3 regions of the Paenibacillus sp. FSL H7-0942 genome follow, and region 3 is predicted to be linked to each of the others. Evidence: riboswitches for the same ligand, from Rfam matches in the RefSeq annotation. Region 3 holds a riboswitch; each other region holds the start of a gene.

Region 1 (6,884 bases), 2.6 Mb from region 3:
CTTGGTAAGCACACATCAGGGGTATGGGAAACGTTATGGAATGATCTATGTAAACCGCGGTGAACAGGATCTGAAAGACTTGAAGCGTTTGAAGAAGAAAAGCTTCTCGTGGTATCAAGAGGTCATTAAACAGAATGGCAGATGTATCGGAAATTCGGATCAGGCGGTCACGAAAGAATAAAGGATCGTGATGAATGCATGAGAGTAATCAAAATATTAAATAACAGCTTGCTTCTGACCAAAGATGAACAGGGACAAGAGATGATTGTCATGGGAAAAGGGTTGGCATTCAAAGGCAAAGTCGGCGAGCGGCTGGATGAAGAACACATCCAGAAACGATTCATTTTGCAAAATAATCCGTCTGCCCAGGCTTACGTACGAACCATCGAAAACATGCCAGAAAAACATGTGAATGTCATAAACAAACTGATTACCAATGCAAAAGAAAAGCTGTCTCTTGACGATCAAATCTTCTTCACGCTTATGGATCACTTGTCATTTGCCATTGAACGATGGAAAAAAGGTGTAGCATTACAGAATCGCATGTTATGGGAGATCCAGAGGTTTCATCCTGTCGAATTCGAACTGGGCCTTGAAGCCGTTCAGATGCTGAATCTAGAATTGGGTATCGAACTGCCGGAAGAAGAAGCAGGGAATATCGCTTTTCATTTCGTGAATGCCCAAACGCATGAACAGAATATGGAGCGAACGATGCAATCCGTTAAGATGTTAAAAGATATTTTTAACCTGATTCAATACACCTTTGATATGCAATTGAACAAAAATTCCATCCATTATGTGAGACTTGTCACACATTTGCAATTCTTCATCCAGCGTTTACAAGAAGGACGTCTGGGCAATTCGGCGAAAGATTTTATATTTCAACACATGGTGAAGGAGCATCCGTTTGAATACAAATGCGCGGAGATGATTAAAACCTACGTGCAGAATATGCTGGATATCTCCATATCAAACGAGGAATTATTATATTTGATGATTCACATAGCTCGAATTGTGCAGGAGGATCAGGGTCACGAGGGACGATTATAAAACAAAGTTTATATGCCTGTTAGCAGACAGGAAAAAAGATACTTTCTAACGATGACCGTTTTCTCGTATTTTATCGGGAAACGGTCTTTTATTTTTGCAAATATGTAGCGGTTTTTTGATATCCCTTGCGAACGAACTCCAGCTTCCTAAACCCACACGAGATTACCAAGTGATAACATTTTATTGTAATTATTGTAAATTTGTTATATGTAAGCGTTATCCAAAGAGCTATAATCTATTTATCTGGATGTTAATCCGTTCAGAAATACTTAGACCAAATCAAGAGGAGGAATTGTATGAAACGGTTAGGTCAATGGAATATAACGGCCTTGGTTCTTGTGCTCGTACTCGCCATGCTTCCATTTACGAATGTCTCACATGCAGCCAAAGCAGTTACGGAAGTGGAGGGAGGTCATTTGAGTACAAACTTTGAAGACGGTACACTTCAGGGGTGGACTCCACGTACAGGTAACGAAAGGCTGACAGTGACACAGCAGGAAGCACACGAAGGTCAGTCCAGTATGCTGGTCGCCAACCGTGAGCGTTCCTATCATGGACCGATGTTATCCATGAAGGATCTGCTTAAGCGTAACCAAGAGTACGAAATTGCGGCATATGTAAGACTTACTCAGGAGCCCACCACGGATCAAACATTACAGCTCACCACATATAAAAAAACAACTGCCGAAAGCTGGAACCCAATCGGTAGCGTGAAAATTGCCAAAGCAGAATGGAATACATGGCACAAAATCACCGGAAAATTTCAGTATAGCGATGATCCCACTGAATTGAATTTGTTCATCGAAACACCCTACATCTCTGAAGATAGCGTAGATACGTTATCGTTCTATGTGGATGATGTATCATTTACTCTGGCCGAGCAACTGGAGATTGAAGAAGGGATTCTGTCTCTGAAAGACCTGTATCAAGATGATTTCCCCATTGGTGCAGCGGTGTATCGCTGGCAGTTGGAAGGCGCATATGGACAACTGCTCACAAAGCACTTTAACAGCTTGACCGCAACCTACGAGATGAAACCGAAGTACATGTCTCCTTCCGAAGGTGTTTATGAGTTCGAGGCAGCCGATCAATATGTTCAGTTCGCCGAGGAGCATGGTATGGGCGTACGCGCACATGCGTTGTTGTGGCATATTGATGCAGCAGAGTGGATGTTCAAGGATCCTCAGGGTAACCCTGCGAGTCGAGAATTACTACTTGCCCGGATTCAGGATTACGTTGAAACCGTCATGACCCGATACAAAGGTAAGATCTATGCCTGGGATGTGGTAAACGAGGCGATTGCGGATAGCAATGGTGATGCCAACGGTTTACGTAAAAGTCCCTTTTATGAACTAATTGGTCCGGATTATATTGAGAAAACCTATGAATTCGCTCGTGCAGCCGATCCGAATGCCAAATTATATTACAACGAATACTTCACGGAAATCTCTGAGAAAAGAGAGCATATGTATCAGTTGGTCAAACGACTGAAAGAGAAAGGGCTCATCGATGGTGTGGGTTTGCAATCCCACTATAACCTGGAATCCCCGCCCATCAAGGAAATTGAAAAAACGATCAGCATGTTCGCCGAACTTGGATTGGATATTCAGATCACGGAACTGGATGTGGATAGCGGAATTCCATTTGGTGAAGAGATGTCCGATGAAGTTGCAGTAAAGCAGGCGTATCGATATAAGGAACTGTTGGATTTGTACAAAAAACACAAAGACCACATTTCTTCAGTTACCTTATGGGGACTCCAAGATGAGAAGTCTTACAACAACCAGGCTATGCTGTTTGATTCAGCCCTGAAGGCCAAAAAGGCATACTGGGGACTCGTGGATGAATCCAGTTTGCCTGTGTTGACGCAGAGAGCCGTCTCACTTTCGGGTAAACCGGATATCAAAAAACAGACACAAGATCCGCTCTGGAACAAAGCGGTGTCTACTCCACTGAAGGGTGACTCTTCGGGATCAGCCAGTTTCCGCACTTTATGGGATCATAGTAACCTGTATATCCTCGTGGATGTACAGGATGCAAAGGCAGATGTGAATGACAGAGTAGATATCTTTGTTGATCTCAATAATGGCAAGACCACTTCATATGAAGCAGATGACCGACACGTAATCATTAAGCGGTCGGGCAAAGCTGAGGGTGTGGAGCAGCGTTCATATCGTGTACGCGAGACAAAAGCCGGATATCAGGTTGAATTGTCCATTCCGTGGGGTGGTATCCAAGTCGGATCAGAATATGAAGCCGGATTGGATATCCGTGTGACTGATGGCGGTTCAAGTGGGACACAACCTTATAATCCACTGTACTGGAATGATAGAACACAATCTCAGGAACAGGATACAAGCAAATACGGCGTGATTCAACTCGCCCCTATGCCCAAATCTGCACAAGCTGTGCAAGGGATTGTTCAGATTGATGGGAAGAAAGACACATCATGGAATAAGGCTGCACCATTTGAAGTAAAACGGTTGAACCAGAGCGAAGGTGCAGAGGCAGTGGCTCGCGCAATGTGGTCAGGTGAGTATCTATACCTGCTGATCGACGTCACTGATCCAAACATCATTACAGATAGTATCAACCCATGGGATCAGGATTCGGTTGAGATTTTCCTGGACGAGAATCACCAGCGCACACCGTATTTTCAATATGATGATGCCCAGTTCAGAATCAGTGCAGACAATGTGGGAACCTTTGCAGGGGGTGCCTCACCTGGACGCCTTGTAAGTGCTGTGAAGAAAACAAATAAAGGATATCTCGTAGAAGCCAGAATTCATTTACAATCATTGACGCCCAAAGCAGGAAATGTTCTCGGTTTCGAGCTCCAAATTAACGACAACCAGGGCGGAGGTAAGCAGAGCGTAGCCAAGTGGAATGATACGACCAATGAGAGCTGGAGAAATACTTCCCAGTACGGAATACTCACTTTTGTCGGAAAGAACAAACTCGGGCATTAAACCATCGGCAGTAGTTGCAAGAATAGAAACCATCATAACAGTGGCTGAAACTCAACCATTGTTGTGATGGTTTTCATCGTTTACATACGTCACCAAAGGTGATGAGGGGCGATACAATCTTCCTTGACTATATTTAACAGCCCTTGATATACTAAATGGATGTTATTTTATCTTTTATGGGAATAGGAAAGTAATCAACTACATACAACCGTTTGCGAGGGAGCCTTAACCGGCTGAGAGGGTGTTAAACCGACCTTACCTGATTTGGATAATGCCAACGTAGGGATGCAACGATGAAACACTGTACTTGGGTAGCTCATGCGAACCCCCTTGTTTTAGTGTATTTGTCTGCGAAACATCCATAGGATGTTTCGTTTTTTTGTTTTTAAATACGTACATTATGAATTGGAGGAACACATGTTGACTATTTCAGAGAGACTATATCAGGCAGCACAGCCTGTGTGGAAGGAATGTCTTGAGCATCCCTTTGTTAAAGGAATCGGAGATGGTTCCTTAACGGTTGAACAATTTCGTTATTATTTGCTGCAAGACTACTTGTACCTGTTCGATTATGCCCGCGTATTTGCACTAGGTATTGTCAAGTCGCACGACCCCAAATTGATGCAGTTTTTTAGTGAAAACGTAGATAACATCCTGAATGGTGAAATGAAAATTCATCGTTCTTATATGGAGCGATTAGGAATTACAGAGGATCATGTTTTCCAGGTAAAACCTGCCCTGAAAAATGCAGCCTATACTAACTATATGCTCTCTGTTTCCCATGCGGGTGGCATAGCAGAAGTACTTGTATCCATTCTGGCCTGCTCATGGAGCTATGCAGAGATTGGTCAAGTCCTTGCCCAAAAGCCAGGTGCAGCTGAGCATCCTTTTTACGGAGAGTGGATCACAGGATATGCTTCCTCTGAATACAACAGCAACAATCAATCCCTAGTGACGTTAACTGATAAGCTATTAGAAGGCTGTAGCGAGGGAACGTACCAACGGATGGAGGATATTTTCGTGATGTGCAGTCGCTTTGAGCTTGATTTTTGGGAAATGTCATGGAAGCTGGAGCCTTAAGTTCACTGTAGTCAATTAAAGTAGAGAGCAGCGGCCATAAACAGTCTCAGGATAGAAATAAGTAGAATACGTAAAGGAACGCTTGCAATAAGCGTGTTTCGTGACGATGCCAAAAAAAGGGCGGATAGTATCCGCCTTTTTTCATTGTTGAAATTCTTGACACAGGGACATTTTGTTCTCTGAAGTCTCTGGCTAAAATCAAAAAGGGTGTCAGGACGGAATGTTCATAGCAGTCTGAATGTTTTTCAGATCGAGCTGAATTTGCTCTGCAATATGGTAAGGGTGGTATAAACCATGCTGCACCATGTAATTTGATATCTTTTCATGAGAATCTATGGCTTCATCGAGCTGTTTCATCAAAATTTGTTTGATTTCGGGGGTGGCACATTCGGTCACAGCCATGGCGTAGTTTCTGACACCGCTCTTGGCGTTCATCAAAAAATCCATTGCGATCACGTCATCGGTCAGCGTATTAAGACCAGTCATGTGTTCTAATATTGGGTTCATTTTTTTATCTCCTATACAGTCGCTTTAGACAGCACTCCACCGAGCTCCTGAAGCTGCTGTTGTGATAAGATCGCATCTTGTTGCAAAATTTGCTTGAGCTCCGGGTCGGTTACCAGAGCTTGCATGGTCTTGGATTTAGTCATACAAACCGTCTTGAACGCAGCTATTTCATGTACCTCGAGCATCTCATGCAAAGCGTATGTGGAATCCATTCAGATTGTCCTCCCATGTATCTATTCATATTTAAGGCTTTAAGATGACTTTAATGCAATCGTCCGTTTTTGTATCGAACACTTCATAGCCCCGTTTGGCCTCGCTGAGCGGAATGACGTGCGTAACAATGTCGCCAGGGTCCACTTTGCCAGACGTAACCAACTCGTACATGTATGGCATGTAGTGAATGACCGGAGCTTGTCCGGAACGGATATTCACGTTTCGCTGCATGATATCACCGAGCGGGAATCCGTTATAACGTCCGCCGTATACCCCAGTGACTTGAATGGTGCCACCTTTGCGAACAGCCTGAGATGCAATGATAAATGCGCTCATGGTGCCGCCTTGCAGTTTCATACCGCTGGCTAGAAATTCAAGATCGCTCATCTTGCCGTCCATTCCTACCGCATCAATGACAACATCGGCGCCGCCTTTGGTCATTTCCTTGAGAGTGTTCCCAATATTCTTATCCTGTTCGAAGTTTACTATTTCCACATTGTTTGTTCGCTTCGCATGCTTTAAGCGGTAATCGACATAGTCGACGGCTATGACCCGCTTAGCTCCTTTCAGCCAGCAGAACTTCTGGGCTAGGAGTCCGACCGGGCCGCAGCCGAGCACAATGACCGTATCTCCATTTTTAACGCCGGCGTTATCTACGCTCCAGAATGCCGTCGTCATGGCATCGGCGATCAAGCTTAGCTTTTCGTCCGGTTGTTCGCAGTTTTCAGGGATCTTAAAGTGGGTAAAATTAGCAAATGGGACCCGTAAATACTCCGCTTGCCCGCCGGGATATCCGCCGGTCGTTCCGGAGTAGCCGAAATATGCGCCCATATCCCCGTGTTCGTTGGAATTGTCACATTGGCTTTCCAGCTGATTTTTGCAAAAAAAGCATTCTCCGCATGCGATGTTAAACGGGATGATTACGCGGTCGCCTTTTTTTACCTTGGTCACGCCAGGGCCCACTTCTTCTACGATCCCCATCGGCTCATGTCCGATGACATAGTTTTCCTGAAGGTTAGGGATCATCCCGTGAATAAGATGAAGGTCAGAACCGCAAATCGCGGT
Region 2 (6,884 bases), 280 kb from region 3:
GGCCCTGACGTATGCAGAGCATTTTCCAGAAAAAGTGACGGTTCCGAATCCGTTTCACGCAAGATGCCAGGTTGGCCAAGCGTATCCAATACGCCCAGAAAATACTCCGACTCGCGAATAAAATGCAGAATGAGTACTTTGGCAAGCGGAACAGCTTGCACAGCAGCACTTTGCTCCAGAAGAACATACAGCTGTTTGATGAACTCTCTCGATTGCTGCCGAGCTGCCAACACAAGTTGATCGATACAACGAACCATGTAGGGAGCAGGTGGATGGGTTGCGGGCAATAGTTGTTTTAAAAGCTGATTGGCTACTCGCTCACTGTTTGCAAAGGTAACCTCCCATTCCTCCAGTAGCTTGACGTATGGGGGCTCCAAATCAGGAACCAGGGCACGGATGACGAGTGTATGTTCTTTCTCCTGCTCTTTCCAGAAACGGATTTCCTCCAATGTCCGCAGAGGCAGCAGGTGACCATATCCATACCAGTTCATCTATGTTGAACCTCCTTCAGATGAAATTCATTGCATGCAGACCGTCTGTTCATGCGTCCCAAGAGTATATTCCGTGAGCTTGTTGTCCTATGAGTGCAAAAAAAGAGCCCCTGAGGGCTCTGAAAAAAATTCGATGATTGAAATTTGGTTATTGTCCATTATTCGTGTTCTGCACATCGTCACTGCTTGTTTTCGTTACATGACTGAGGAAAGTTGAGACACGGCGCAGATATTCCTTTGGATGCTCCCGGAAGATCAACTCATGATGCGCATCCTGGACAATCCATACATCGGAGTACGGATTGGTCTGGTTGGCGGCGAGTTGCTCCGCAATTGGATAAGGCGCCTTCTCGTCCTCTGTACCATGGATGAAGAAAATCGGGAACGGATAATCTTCCTTTTTCACTTCCTGGTATGGAATCTGTTGTAATCCGGTACCATTCAGAACAGGGAACAACAGTTTCATGATCTCCAGTGTAGGCTGACGTGGCAGATCGATCTGGTTGTGAATGTTGTGGTACAGCGTATCTGGCTCCAGCAGGAACGCACTGTCCAGAATCATTGCATCCACTTCCTTCGTAATCAGTCCGGTTTGTAACGCTGTACCGGCACCCATCGAGAAGCCCCAGACAACCAGTTCCTGCGCACCACGTTGCTTGGCGAACTGGATCGCACCGAGCAGTTGCTGTGACTCAGCTTTGCCACCTGTGGCTACAGCTTTGTTCACCTGTGAGGCGAAGCCATAATCGAACATGACCACGTTGAACCCAAGTTGATGAGCATAATGTGCCAGGTCATACATGGGTACCCATGTTTCTTCACGATTGGCACCATAGCCGTGACTGAAAATAATCGTTTTGCTTGCAGCATTGTCAGCAGGTATATACCATCCCTGCATCGTGCGGCTGCCATCTGCTGCCGGGAACGTGATGTCTTCATACTTCATGTTCTTGGCTTGCATCGGATTGGAGAAGACAGGCGCTACCGTTGGATTGGATAATACCCATGCGATATAACCATGCAGTGCGATAAAACAAAACAGTAGAAAAAATACAACGGAGAGCAGCAACGCTACGATAATATGTTTGAACCGAATCAGCCTCGGTGATAGGGAAGAGGGCAGATCGGACACTTTTGTTTGCAGCGGGGCTTCGCTCTGGGATGATTGATACATGAATGCCCCTCCTTTGAAGTTCAGTTGAAGATAACAACGACATGAAAAGAGAATTGCGTCGATTTCAGAGCCTGCTTCAGAGCGATATCTTAATGTAATATATCTTTATCGTATGTTCCAATATAGTCAAAGTCAATTGATTGAGGGCATTTGTTACGCAATTGTTATATAGTTCTTAAGATATATGGGTAACATTACCTTAGTGTGTAAATTACAGGGGATTAAGTCTTATAAAAAGGAAAAATTTACACGTTGGCCTATTTTGATTTTGGCTCTTTTTGGTTTACAGATGAGACCGTTTCTCATATAATTTATGTAACCAAGTTTCATGTGATGAAACATGAGGAGGGCATTATGCCATGGAAGATCGCAAGTTAACCGTCCGGGCTGTGGAACGGGCGCTGGATATATTATTATGTTTTACCACACGCAGTGATCTGGGACTCACCGAAATTGCCAGCCAGATTGGCCTGCACAAAAGTACAGTGCACCGTTTGATGGCTACGCTGGAGGATCGAGGGTTCGTGATCCGCGATGCAGCAACAGAGAAGTACCGACTTGGTATCCGAATCTGGGAGCTGTCAGCTCATATGTCCCGCAGTGATGATCCCGCTATTCTGCTGCTGCCTGCGATGGAGCGACTGAGAGATCGATTGGGGGAGACCGTGAGTCTGTACCTGCGTGACGGCAGTGAACGGATTCGGATTCAGGCTGTGCAAAGTGATCAGGCGATCCGCCGAGTCGCTCCAGTCGGTGTTAGACTTCCTCTGTCTGTGGGCGCTTCCAGCAAAGTCCTGATGGCGTTTGCCACGGACGAGGATCGTGAAGAACTGATGAACGGGCCGGAATGGCCGGTGTTTATTGATCCCGCAGTGTATTTGGCGCAGATGGGAGATATCCGGGATAACGGATATGCCACAAGTTACGAGGAACGTGAGCCGGGAGCTGCCGCGGTATCGGTACCGATTATGGATCGCAGAGGCAATATTGCAGCTGCCCTCTCGGTCTCAGGGCCTGTCAGCCGACTCTCACAGGAGACATTGCATGAATACGCACCTGTGTTGAAGGATGCTGCTACGCAAATGGGGCTCATGTTATCCTGATGGTGAGGTAAGGTTTTTCTCCAATTGAGTTGGTGTACTGGAATATAAAGGTTGTTTTTATGTTCCGGTTGCGCTACTCTGTAATGGACGGCCCAGCGGGGCCGGCTTCATTGAATATGAACAGCGGACTTATGTAAGCCGCAACTTATTAACGTTACTGGGGGAGTCCGAATTGTCCGGACTGAGACGGAATCGCATGAGATTCCGGACCCTTTGCACCTGATCTGGATCATACCAGCGTAGGGAAGTAATCGGCGATATGACCACAACCACCACATGATGTGACCCTTGTAGGGCTCCGTTAAGGAGCTGATTGAAGGTGCATTATTGGTGATGGACATAAAAGTCGGTTCCTTCGGGGACCGGCTTTTTTATATACAGGGAACGGGCGATATAGCGCGGATTCTATGGGCTTCTTTTTCACTAACCTGCAAAAGTGGGCTTGGATGAGGAGGGAAGTCTCATAGATCGATGATCTGTGGCAGCCTCCGTTCTGTTGATACTGTACATGAAAAGTGTCTCTCCTGGTCTGATGTAGGATCGCTCTTTCTTCTCTGCATTGCGCATGATTTGGACAGGTACGTAAGCGACCTAATGATGAAACCAACCAAACAAGCGACGAACACTGAGGAGGAGACGAGCGACATGAGTACAGGAAATCAAACGGGACAACAAGCGATGGAACAGGAACATAACGATCAGCAGGTGGAAAAAGAAACAGGGGCGGCCGGACGGGTTCAGCCCTTTCCGGGCAGCCGCAAAGTCTACATTCAGGGCTCACGGCCGGACATTGCTGTACCGGAGCGTGAGATAGCCCTTCATGACACGAATACTCCCCAAGGGGTGGAGCATAACGAACCGCTGCGTGTCTACGATACGAGCGGCCCCATGACCGATCCCGAATTTCATGCGGATATCCGCGCAGGTCTGCCAGCTCTGCGCACTCGTTGGATCACAGAGCGTGGCGATGTTGAAGCTTATCAGGGCCGTATGGTTAAACCGGAGGATAACGGACTGAAGCCCGGAGGGAAGAGAGCCGGCGCTGAAGAGTACCCCGGATTACGTGGCAAACCGCTGCGGGCACAGCCAGAACGCTGCGTGACTCAGATGCACTACGCGAGACAGGGAGTCATTACGGCTGAGATGGAATTCGCCGCCATTCGTGAAGGCGTGGAGCCGGAATTTGTGAGACAGGAGCTGGCGAGTGGACGGGCCATTCTGCCATCCAACATCAATCACCCGGAGAGTGAGCCGATGTTGATCGGTCGTCATTTTCACGTGAAGATCAATGCCAACATAGGTAACTCTGCTGTATCTTCTTCCATTGAGGAAGAGGTGGAGAAGATGACCTGGGCGGTACGATGGGGATCGGATACGGTGATGGATCTGTCCACAGGCAAAAACATTCATACCACCCGGGAATGGATTATCCGCAATTCACCTGTGCCGATTGGTACGGTGCCGCTGTATCAGGCGCTGGAGAAGGTGAATGGCGAAGCGGAAGCGCTGACCTGGGAGTTGTACCGTGACACACTCATTGAGCAGGCAGAGCAGGGCGTGGACTACTTTACGATTCATGCAGGTGTACTGCTGCGTTATATCCCCATGACCGCCAAGCGAATGACAGGTATTGTGTCTAGGGGTGGTTCCATTATGGCAGCATGGTGCCTTGCGCATCATCAGGAGAATTTTTTGTACACCCATTTTGAAGAAATCTGTGAGATTATGAAAAGGTATGATGTGGCATTTTCACTGGGAGATGGGCTTCGTCCAGGTAGTATCTACGATGCCAATGACGAAGCACAGATGGCGGAACTGGCTACGCTTGGGGAACTGACACAGATCGCATGGAAGCATGATGTGCAGGTGATGATCGAAGGCCCGGGTCATGTGCCGATGCATAAGATCAAGGAGAATGTGGACTTGCAGATGGAGATCTGTAAAGAAGCACCGTTCTACACACTTGGGCCGCTAACGACCGACATTGCGCCAGGATATGATCACATCACATCCGCCATTGGGGCAGCCATGATTGGCTGGTTCGGCACGTCCATGCTCTGTTATGTTACGCCAAAAGAACATTTGGGCCTGCCCAACAAGGATGATGTGCGGGAAGGGGTCATCGCCTACAAGATCGCAGCTCATGCCGCCGATCTGGCGAAAGGCCATCCGCGTGCTCAACGCCGCGATGACGCATTGTCCAAGGCACGTTTTGAGTTCCGCTGGCGGGACCAGTTCAACCTGTCACTGGACCCGGAACGGGCATTATCCTACCATGACGAGACGCTGCCAGCAGAAGGGGCCAAGGAAGCTCATTTCTGCTCCATGTGCGGACCAAAGTTCTGTAGCATGCGCATTACGCAGGACATTCGTGCCTTTGCCGCAGACAAAGGGTTGTCCGAGAATGGGGCTGTAGCTGCCGGGATGCAGGAAAAGGCCGAGGAATATCGGACACGCTCCTAGGCGCCGGTACAGCGCAAGCTGGGCAGTCTGAAATAGAGATAAAGCCGTTTCTCTCTGTCATTGCAGAGAAGAACGGCTTTTTTTAGTTTTATGTCATGTATGTATTCTTAACCATACTCAGCCTTTATCAGAATTAGCTTTGTGATTAAGTGTGGTCCATATCTTATACAGAATTCCTGCGATAACGAATAAAAGAGCATCACTGAGTTTTGGTGCTCCTCCGTATAGAAATGCGGAACAGGAAAAACCTACTATAAACAGTAAAACAATATAGAGGAATCGCATATTAGTTCACCTCGTTAATTTGTGGTGTTACTAAGTAAGTGAGTTCATAGTTGCATAGTTTCAGATAGAACTTGTTACTTCACTCCAAATCAGCAGCTACTGTCGAGCCAAGCCCAAATCCTTCTCCAAATACGTTGCAAGCAATGCCAGCGGGCTATGGATCTGAATACCACGATTCGTTGTAACTTGTGCAGCAGCGGGAGCCATAGACAGCTGGGCTGCCACTACCGTTTTACCCGGATGCTGCTCAGCAATCTGCTGTAAGCCTTCACGTACCACTTCGAGATACCCTTGCTGATCTCCACGCATAATCAACTCAAATGTCCCAGGGATGCACACCGCTTCCGTCTGAGATGTCTTGGCAACGTGTAGTTGCCCATTCTCATCCTCTTGCTGTAATACCCGATTCAACCGTGCCATCGTTCCTTCAACGGTTGCCGGATTGGTGAATGCTATTATGTAATCTCCTGGTACTCGCCGCATCTCCTGCAATAACGGATCATCTATGCCGATCACAGGCACAGGGACCTGTATGGCTTCCTGCTCCAATGCTGTCGCAAACAGGGTACACGTGACCAGAATGGCATGGGCATGACACTCAGCGATCCATTGGAGCGTCTGGGCTACCTTCTCGTGAATGACGACCGCGGAAAAGTCAGCGTCATGTTTAAGACGGTCCAGACCTGGATCCACGTAATGGACCAATTCAACTTCATAAGGAGCAAGCGTCTCTTCAATTAAGGCGATGTTGGAATAATGAGCGTGAAAACAACCAATGGTGATCATGTGCTAAGTCCCCTTTTACAGTTCGTATATGTCATGGATCTTTTAGATATTTAAACCATTATAGAAACATGCCTGAGAACTGTACAGTCGTTTATGGCTCAACGCCAATAACCGCCCTTCCGCCAAGCTACGGAAGGACGGTTGATAACCTGACTCGACTAGGGTCGGTCCGGTGTCCATTTTTATCTAAGGGAAGGAGAAGTATTTTTCTTCGCCATTTTTTGTTGCAGAATTTCATGAAAGGATAGACCTTGAGTGTTCTCATTCTCCTTTTTAGGAGCAGTGGTCGCCGTGTTGCGCGGATATTGGTGATGGTACGGGATCATTTGCTGAATAGGCATGCGGATCATCTTGGTTCCTCCTTTGATGCGTTTTTTTGGATTATGTATTTCGACTGGTTACCATGCCAGGTGCGCATATAGGTACATGTGACTTGTTAGACGAAATAAAAGAGTTTAAAGCGTAATTCCAATTGGATTGTAGTGATTTTACCCGGTTTTAAGGAGATGTAAACGTTTTTAGGAAAATTCAGGAGTAAAGGACCTGATTTGAAAGGTTTGATATGGGAGGATCGAATCGGTT
Region 3 (6,884 bases):
GACCCTTGAAGTATTGGAACGTGAGTTCAATCTGGATTTCCGCATTGAGGAAAAAGTAGTTCCAGGTAGCGGGGTCAAAATTGCCCCGAATGTATACCTGAATCAGGACCATGAGTTCCAGTGGCCAAGTCTGGATGCACCTGAAGATGACGGTAAAGGATTTTGCCATGCACTTCGCGGTCAGGCAGCTGTGCTTGTAGATGGAACGGTGGTTCCATGCTGTCTCGATGGCGAGGGTGTGATTAACCTGGGTAATGTGCACGAGAAGTCATTCTCGGAGATTATTGAGGGTGAGCGAGCGAACAATCTGGTATATGGCTTCTCCAAGCGGGAAGCTGTGGAAGAGTTGTGTCGAAAGTGCGGTTATCGTAAGAGATTCGGAGCCTGATATTTTATAACAGCAAGCCAGAAGACATTCAAGATCACACATTTGGAGACAAATGTAGTGGTCTTTCTTTGTTATTGGGGATTAAGTGAGGGGTACCAACGTTACAAATGAGCATACCAGAGGTTGATATGAGCATATTGCTTGAGAGACCTAGCATGCAAAAAATGCCGATATGACAGGGATTGTACGATGTCATGATATATCTGATCTAATGATTATTCTAGTTACCTTCCTTATTTGGTAGGATTAGGTTGTGGTTCGGACAGAGGTGCACCTCTGGCGAACTTCCAGTACAAGCCCAGACTGTACACTACCAAAAAACGAGAGAATAAGGGAGGAATAAAGTTATGAAAAAAATGTTGACGTTGTTACTGTCCGCTGGTTTGGTTGCTTCTATATTTGGTGCAGTTCCGGTTGCGGCTGCGCCTACGGTTGTAAATTCAACCATTGTGGTACCAAAGGGCACGACCTATGACGGCCAAGGTAAAACATTTGTAGCCAATCCTTCCACACTGGGCGACGGATCTCAAGCAGAAAATCAGAAGCCAGTCTTCCGTCTGGAGGCAGGGGCCACGCTCAAAAACGTAAACATTGGATCACCAGCTGCTGATGGTGTTCACTGTTATGGCAACTGTAATATATCGAATGTGGTCTGGCAGGACGTGGGCGAGGATGCACTGACATTGAAGTCTGCGGGAACGGTTAACATTACCGGTGGGGCAGCGTATAAGGCTTATGATAAAGTGTTCCAGATGAATGCAGCTGGAACAATTAACATCAAAAATTTCCGTGCAGATGATATTGGCAAACTGGTTCGCCAAAATGGTGGAACTTCCTTCGCAGTTAACATGACGCTGGATAACTCCAACATTTCCAATGTAAAAGATTCGATTATGCGTACAGACAGCAGCACATCACAGGGGAAAATTACGAATACCCGTTATTCCAAAGTACCAACGTTGTTCAAGGGGTTTGCTTCAGGGAAAACGAGCCAGTCTGGGAACACGCAATATTAAAGGATTGCCACAAATACCCATTTGATGTACATTAGAAGCAATGAAATAAGTGAACCGGGAGCTCAATGAAGTTGGGCTGAGAGAGTGGCCTTGTGCCGCTGACCGTACATCTGATCTGGGTAATGCCAGCGTAGAGAACATGGATTTGCGATATGTAAGGGTGAATTGTGGGAATGAACGTGGATGAACAACAGACCTCTTTGAACTGTGGTGGTGTATCTGCCATGACGGAGGGGGGCTGGTTGATATTCCGTATTTTCGACATCCATCCAATACATCATTGTGAGGATTGTACACTGTACGTAAGGCCTGCCCGGAACCGGGGAGGCTTTTTCGTTTATTTTGATAACCCCCACAGGGAACAAAGGAAGGACGTAGAGAATATGGAAACAACAGCAGGCAACAAGCGATTAAAACTAACGGATATTCTGGTAACCATCGTGATCGCAGTAGTGTTTGGGGTGATTTACAAGATATGGGGACCTACATATGACTTGATGAAACCATTTGGCGTTCATGCGGAGCAGATGATCTACGGCATGTGGTTTATGGCGGGCACGTTTGCTTTTGTTATCATTCGTAAACCAGGCGTGGCTATTCTTGCCGAAGTTGCGGCTTCAACGGTAAGTGCTTTTCTGGGTAGTGAATGGGGCATGTCCACACTTGTATACGGTCTGTTGCAAGGATTGGGAGCCGAGATATTCTTCGCCGCATTTTTGTATCGCAAAACCAATCTGTTTGTCACCTGTCTTGCAGCCATAGGAGCCGCAGCGGCTTCGCTTTTGCTGGATTACCAGTACGGGTATATTGATTCACTCTCGGCCTGGAACTACACGTTATTTATCGGATTCCGCTTCATCGGAAGCATCTTGATTGCTGGAGTGTTCGCTTATTATCTCGCCAAAGCATTGGAACTGACTGGTGTAACGCGTTCGCTCAGACCGGTATCCAAACAAGATTATGAGGCGCTGGATTAGATGAACGGGGAAGAGAATTCGCAAGCGGTAAGGGTGACTAATCTAAGATGCAAGTTCCCGGGAGAGAAAGCCTTGGTATTTCAAGGCTTGTCTCTTTCTGTGCGTCAAGGGGAGAAAGTGCTGTTGCTTGGCCCGAGTGGCTCCGGTAAATCGACCTTATTGCAAATTTTGAGCGGTCTGATACCACGTTCGGTTGAGATTCCGATGAAATGTGATGATATTCAGGTTCCCGCCCAAGCAGGAGTAGTCTTTCAAGATCCGGATACCCAGTTCTGTATGTCCTTTACGGATGAAGAGATCGCATTTGTTCTGGAAAACCGAAATATTCCGTGTGAAGAGATGCCTGCTCTGATTGAATATTATCTGAAACAAGTGGGGTTATCCTTTGAACAGAATCGTGTATTGATCCAGTCCATGTCTCAGGGGATGAAGCAGCGTCTTGCGATTGCTTCGATGCTTGCCATGGACCCGGAGGTATTGTTTTTGGATGAACCCACTGCACTGCTGGATGATGTGGGGACTTCCCAGGTGTGGGATACCGTCAAACGAATCGCCAGTGACAAAACGATCATCATCGTTGAACACAAAATAAACGAGATTGTGGATATGGTCGACCGCATCATTGTGTTATCACCTGAAGGAAAGATTGTGGCGGATGGGCCAGCACAGCAGGTATTTACTCATGAACGGGAAAAGCTGAAGGCTTATGGAATCTGGTATCCGGGTGTGTGGGATGAGCACGAGCAGGCAGCTAAGCAAGAAGAGGGAAGTGCTTCTGGAGAGCTTCAAGTGTGTGTGGATCAGGGCATCTCAAGTTTGGAAGCACAGGGATCGTCTGGCTTATCCGATACACCGGGTATATCCCCCATATCTCACGACTCATCCTTTTCGCCTGTATCTCCCGCCTATCTGCCTGCACTGGACTTGCAGCAGTTCACCGGATGGCGTGGGAAAACACCTTTCATTCAGGTGGAGCAGGCCAAGGTATGGCATGGAGACTGGATTGGTATTGTCGGAGCTAATGGAGCTGGCAAGAGTTCATTGTTGTTATCTCTGATGAATATCCTGAAAACAACAGGTCATTATGAGTTGGACGGTCAGCCTTCTGGCAAAACAGAGCAGCTTGCAGATCGAATTGCGTTTGTATTTCAGAACCCGGAGTTTCAATTTGTGACCAACACCGTCGCGGAAGAAGTGGAATTCTCATTGCTGGGGGGCAGGCTTTCAACGGAAGAAAGACTTGTCAGGACTGATCATATGTTGAATCAATTTGGACTAATCGACCTGTCCGAGCGCCATCCCTACCAATTATCGATGGGGCAGAAACGACGCTTGAGCGTTGCCTCTGCACTGGTGAGAGAGCAGCGAATATTGCTGTTGGATGAACCTACTTTTGGACAGGATGCACGCAATACGTTTGCCATGTTAGCACAGCTGGAGCAATTGCGGAGAGAGGGAACAGCTATTGTTATGGTTACCCATGATCGTGAAATTGTAAAAAGATATTGCACCCGAATCTGGACGGTAGATGAGGGGAGGTTATCTGATGCAACTGTCGTTTCCTCACCGTGAAACCTGGCTTCATAACGTCAATCCGGGATTAAAGATGATCATTCTGACGATGATGTTTGTCATCGTTATCCTCATTCACAATCTGAATGTAATGACCAACGTTGCGTTGGCGATGATGCTGTTACTGTGCTGGACAGGTCATCCGTGGTATAGATTGATGCTGTACGCATCACCATTCATTCTGGTGTTTATCTCCACGTCTACAGGTATGATGATGTTTGGTAAGGGCGAGACCACATGGTATAAGTGGGGACTGATCCACATAACCGAAGAGAGTTTCTATCGCGGTCTACACTTGGGTTTTCGCTCGTTGAGCATGGCAGCGGCAGGGTTACTCTTTGGTCTTACGACCAAGCCTGTGAGACTGTTTTATTCCCTGATGCAGCAGTGGCGGCTTCCCGCAAAATATGCCTATAGCTTTCTGGCCGCGATGCGCATGATCCCCATTTTGCTGGATGAATTCCAGACGCTCCGTTATGCGATTCGTATTCGTGGAACACAGCAACGCGGCTCTCGCTGGAATGTGTATGGTACACTCAAGCGTTACGCTATTCCGCTGCTGGCACAGAGTATTCGCCGTGCACAGCGAATGGCGGTAGCGATGGAAGCGAAAGGGTTCACAGATGGCGCGAGCCGAACGTATTACATTCAGATTGGCTATTCGCGAGCTGATCTGTGGTTTGTATTTTATTATATGCTCACCTTAACGGCTGCTTATTACATCGGGGTTACCTTTCCTTATCATGCTACGATGGTGGATGTAAGGTAATACGGGCAGATAGATAGAAATATATTGAGGTAAACGGTAACCTTTTCCTTTTTACTGCGTCTCTATTGGAAATAACTTCTAATGAATGGGGATGAACGAGAGTGAAGACGGGTCCTGACTGGCAGAGAACGGGGTACAAATGGATTACCATGACTGGATTATCAGCTGTGCTGTTGACGGGCTGGATGCTGCTGGATTCCAAAATGGTCGCCCTTGAAGGACAAGCTTCGGCTACAACGCCACAAGCATTGGGGGCAAGTTCCCAAGTCTTAACTGCAAAGTTAGCTTACAAACAAGGAGACACCGTTACGCTTATTAATGACATCCCTCTGTTCAAAAACAGAAGGGACGGCAGTGTGGCTGCTGACCAGATGGGGATTGAATACTATACAACAAAAAACGAAAAGTATACGTTGGCCTCGGTTCGAGGCGAGTGGGTGCAGCTTAAGTCAACCGATCATGGAAACTTTTGGTTGCCAAGTTGGTATGCACTGAAGGAGAGCAGAAGCATGACGGAAACAGCTCCCCAAAGCATCACACTCCAATCAGGCAGCAAGCTGTATCTGGCCCCAGATAGTTCTACAACCTGGTCTTTTGAGAAAGCGCTAACAGATAAGGCTGTTATTGTTGCAAAGTGGAAAGGCTGGTATGGGGTATCCATTGCCCCACGAGTCTGGAATAAAGAATCCTTCACGTATCGGCCAGGACTCTTCTGGATCAAGGCACAGGCTATAGAACAGAGGATGAATGTGGCTGATGGCTGGTTCCAACAGGATGCATCGCTGCCAACTTCGGTTATACGCCATCTGACAGATATTAAGCTGAACAAGGCAACCACCTCCAAACAAGTGGCTGGGTGGTTAGGCGAGCCGGAGTGGAAAGAGAGTTCAAGCAATCTAAATTTCACGGGTTATGCAATGAGTATTGGACAGACCTGGAGATATGAGCGGCAAGATGCGCAATTTCTGGTCACATTCAACAAGAATGGCAGACTGGTCAGAACACGCTGGAATTTAGCACAGGATAATCGAAATGCTGTCGTTTCCGATTGGAACATAAGTCGGGCGGATGAATATGGGTTCACAACAAAAATCTATGGCACAACACTGCCAACGACAATCCCTTGGAAACCGGTATGGACCAACCAGGGGGATATTAACTACACTTTTTTACAAGCAGCCACGGATGATGTGCTCCTGATGAAAGGGGATGACGGTGGATTCAGCGGGGATTACTACGAAGGTTCCATATATGTCCTTGACCGACATTCCGGCCAGCAATTATGGGAGATCAACGGGGGTTTTGGAAGACAGCAGGCAGAGATGGATGCAGAGCGCAAATACGTTACAATCTACACCGATTATGACCCTGATAAGAAAAAATACGTGGATCGTATTCGTCATCTGAACTTGAAGAACGGAAAGGTCACGTGGACGTACACTCCTAAGCAAAATTTTAGACTAAATGGCATCACCGCTGCGAAGAACGTTGTGGTTGTGGATAACCCGGTTGTTGAGAGTTCAAGCAACAGTTGGTTAATGGTTCTGGACAGTGCAAACGGAAAAACATTGTGGACGCGAAAACTGGCTACGGGTTATGAATTATTGAATAAGAGTGCAGATGACCCCTATGTGTTGTATTGGGAAAAGAATAAGCTGGTTGCAGTCGATCCGCAATCAGGGCGAACCGTATGGAGCTTAAAGGGCAAACGATCCACCATAGAACAATTTTGGAATGATCCATATACTGGTGGAATTGAACGTCTTGATCCCTTTGCAACCACGAATGCTGAAAGATGGCTATCACTAGATAATCAGTGGCTTCTGCTTGATCTGAACACGGGGAAAAAGCTTGCCCAATTCCCTGCTCGGGTAGGACAGAGATTTGAGGAGCTGAATGATGGCATGTTGTTGATCCGTGAGAATAAAAACGGCGATCATTACGGAGAATATGCAGATTTTACAACTACCCTGTATGATGCCAAGACAGGCAAAACACGCTGGACGCTCAAGGGCAAGATTGAACGAGGACTGGTGGAAGAGGATCAGTTGTATGTGATTAAGAACGGTTATCCAGCGGCTTTGGATTATAAAACGGGGGAGACGCGCTGGGATACCAAAGATACGATTGCAACACTAAGGCATCCGACGAATCAGGGAAGT

What was found. Region 3 has a riboswitch for thiamine pyrophosphate ahead of MHI48_RS04745 (ECF transporter S component). Riboswitches for the same ligand answer to the same signal wherever they lie in the genome.
Region 1: another riboswitch for thiamine pyrophosphate. It lies ahead of tenA (thiaminase II); the one in region 3 lies ahead of MHI48_RS04745 (ECF transporter S component).
Region 2: another riboswitch for thiamine pyrophosphate. It lies ahead of thiC (phosphomethylpyrimidine synthase ThiC); the one in region 3 lies ahead of MHI48_RS04745 (ECF transporter S component).

What each region holds. Positions count from the first base shown of each region.
Region 1 is NZ_CP150279.1:3,631,259-3,638,142, forward strand. Features, by position in the region: gene MHI48_RS16115 (glycoside hydrolase family 1 protein) at 1-181, shown strand, start outside; gene licT (BglG family transcription antiterminator LicT) at 199-1,050, shown strand; gene MHI48_RS16125 (endo-1,4-beta-xylanase) at 1,347-4,019, shown strand; TPP riboswitch at 4,226-4,323, shown strand; gene tenA (thiaminase II) at 4,437-5,099, shown strand; gene MHI48_RS16135 (spore coat protein) at 5,310-5,606, opposite strand; gene MHI48_RS16140 (hypothetical protein) at 5,618-5,818, opposite strand; gene MHI48_RS16145 (zinc-dependent alcohol dehydrogenase) at 5,850-6,884, opposite strand, start outside.
Region 2 is NZ_CP150279.1:760,841-767,724, forward strand. Features, by position in the region: gene MHI48_RS03540 (Fe-Mn family superoxide dismutase) at 1-491, opposite strand, end outside; gene MHI48_RS03545 (alpha/beta hydrolase) at 640-1,665, opposite strand; gene MHI48_RS03550 (IclR family transcriptional regulator) at 2,025-2,768, shown strand; TPP riboswitch at 2,918-3,031, shown strand; gene thiC (phosphomethylpyrimidine synthase ThiC) at 3,447-5,231, shown strand; gene MHI48_RS03560 (hypothetical protein) at 5,613-6,302, opposite strand; gene MHI48_RS03565 (hypothetical protein) at 6,485-6,652, opposite strand.
Region 3 is NZ_CP150279.1:1,044,976-1,051,859, forward strand. Features, by position in the region: gene MHI48_RS04735 (radical SAM/SPASM domain-containing protein) at 1-388, shown strand, start outside; gene MHI48_RS04740 (pectate lyase) at 736-1,404, shown strand; TPP riboswitch at 1,448-1,558, shown strand; gene MHI48_RS04745 (ECF transporter S component) at 1,788-2,381, shown strand; gene MHI48_RS04750 (ABC transporter ATP-binding protein) at 2,382-3,953, shown strand; gene MHI48_RS04755 (energy-coupling factor transporter transmembrane component T family protein) at 3,928-4,722, shown strand; gene MHI48_RS04760 (PQQ-binding-like beta-propeller repeat protein) at 4,824-6,884, shown strand, end outside.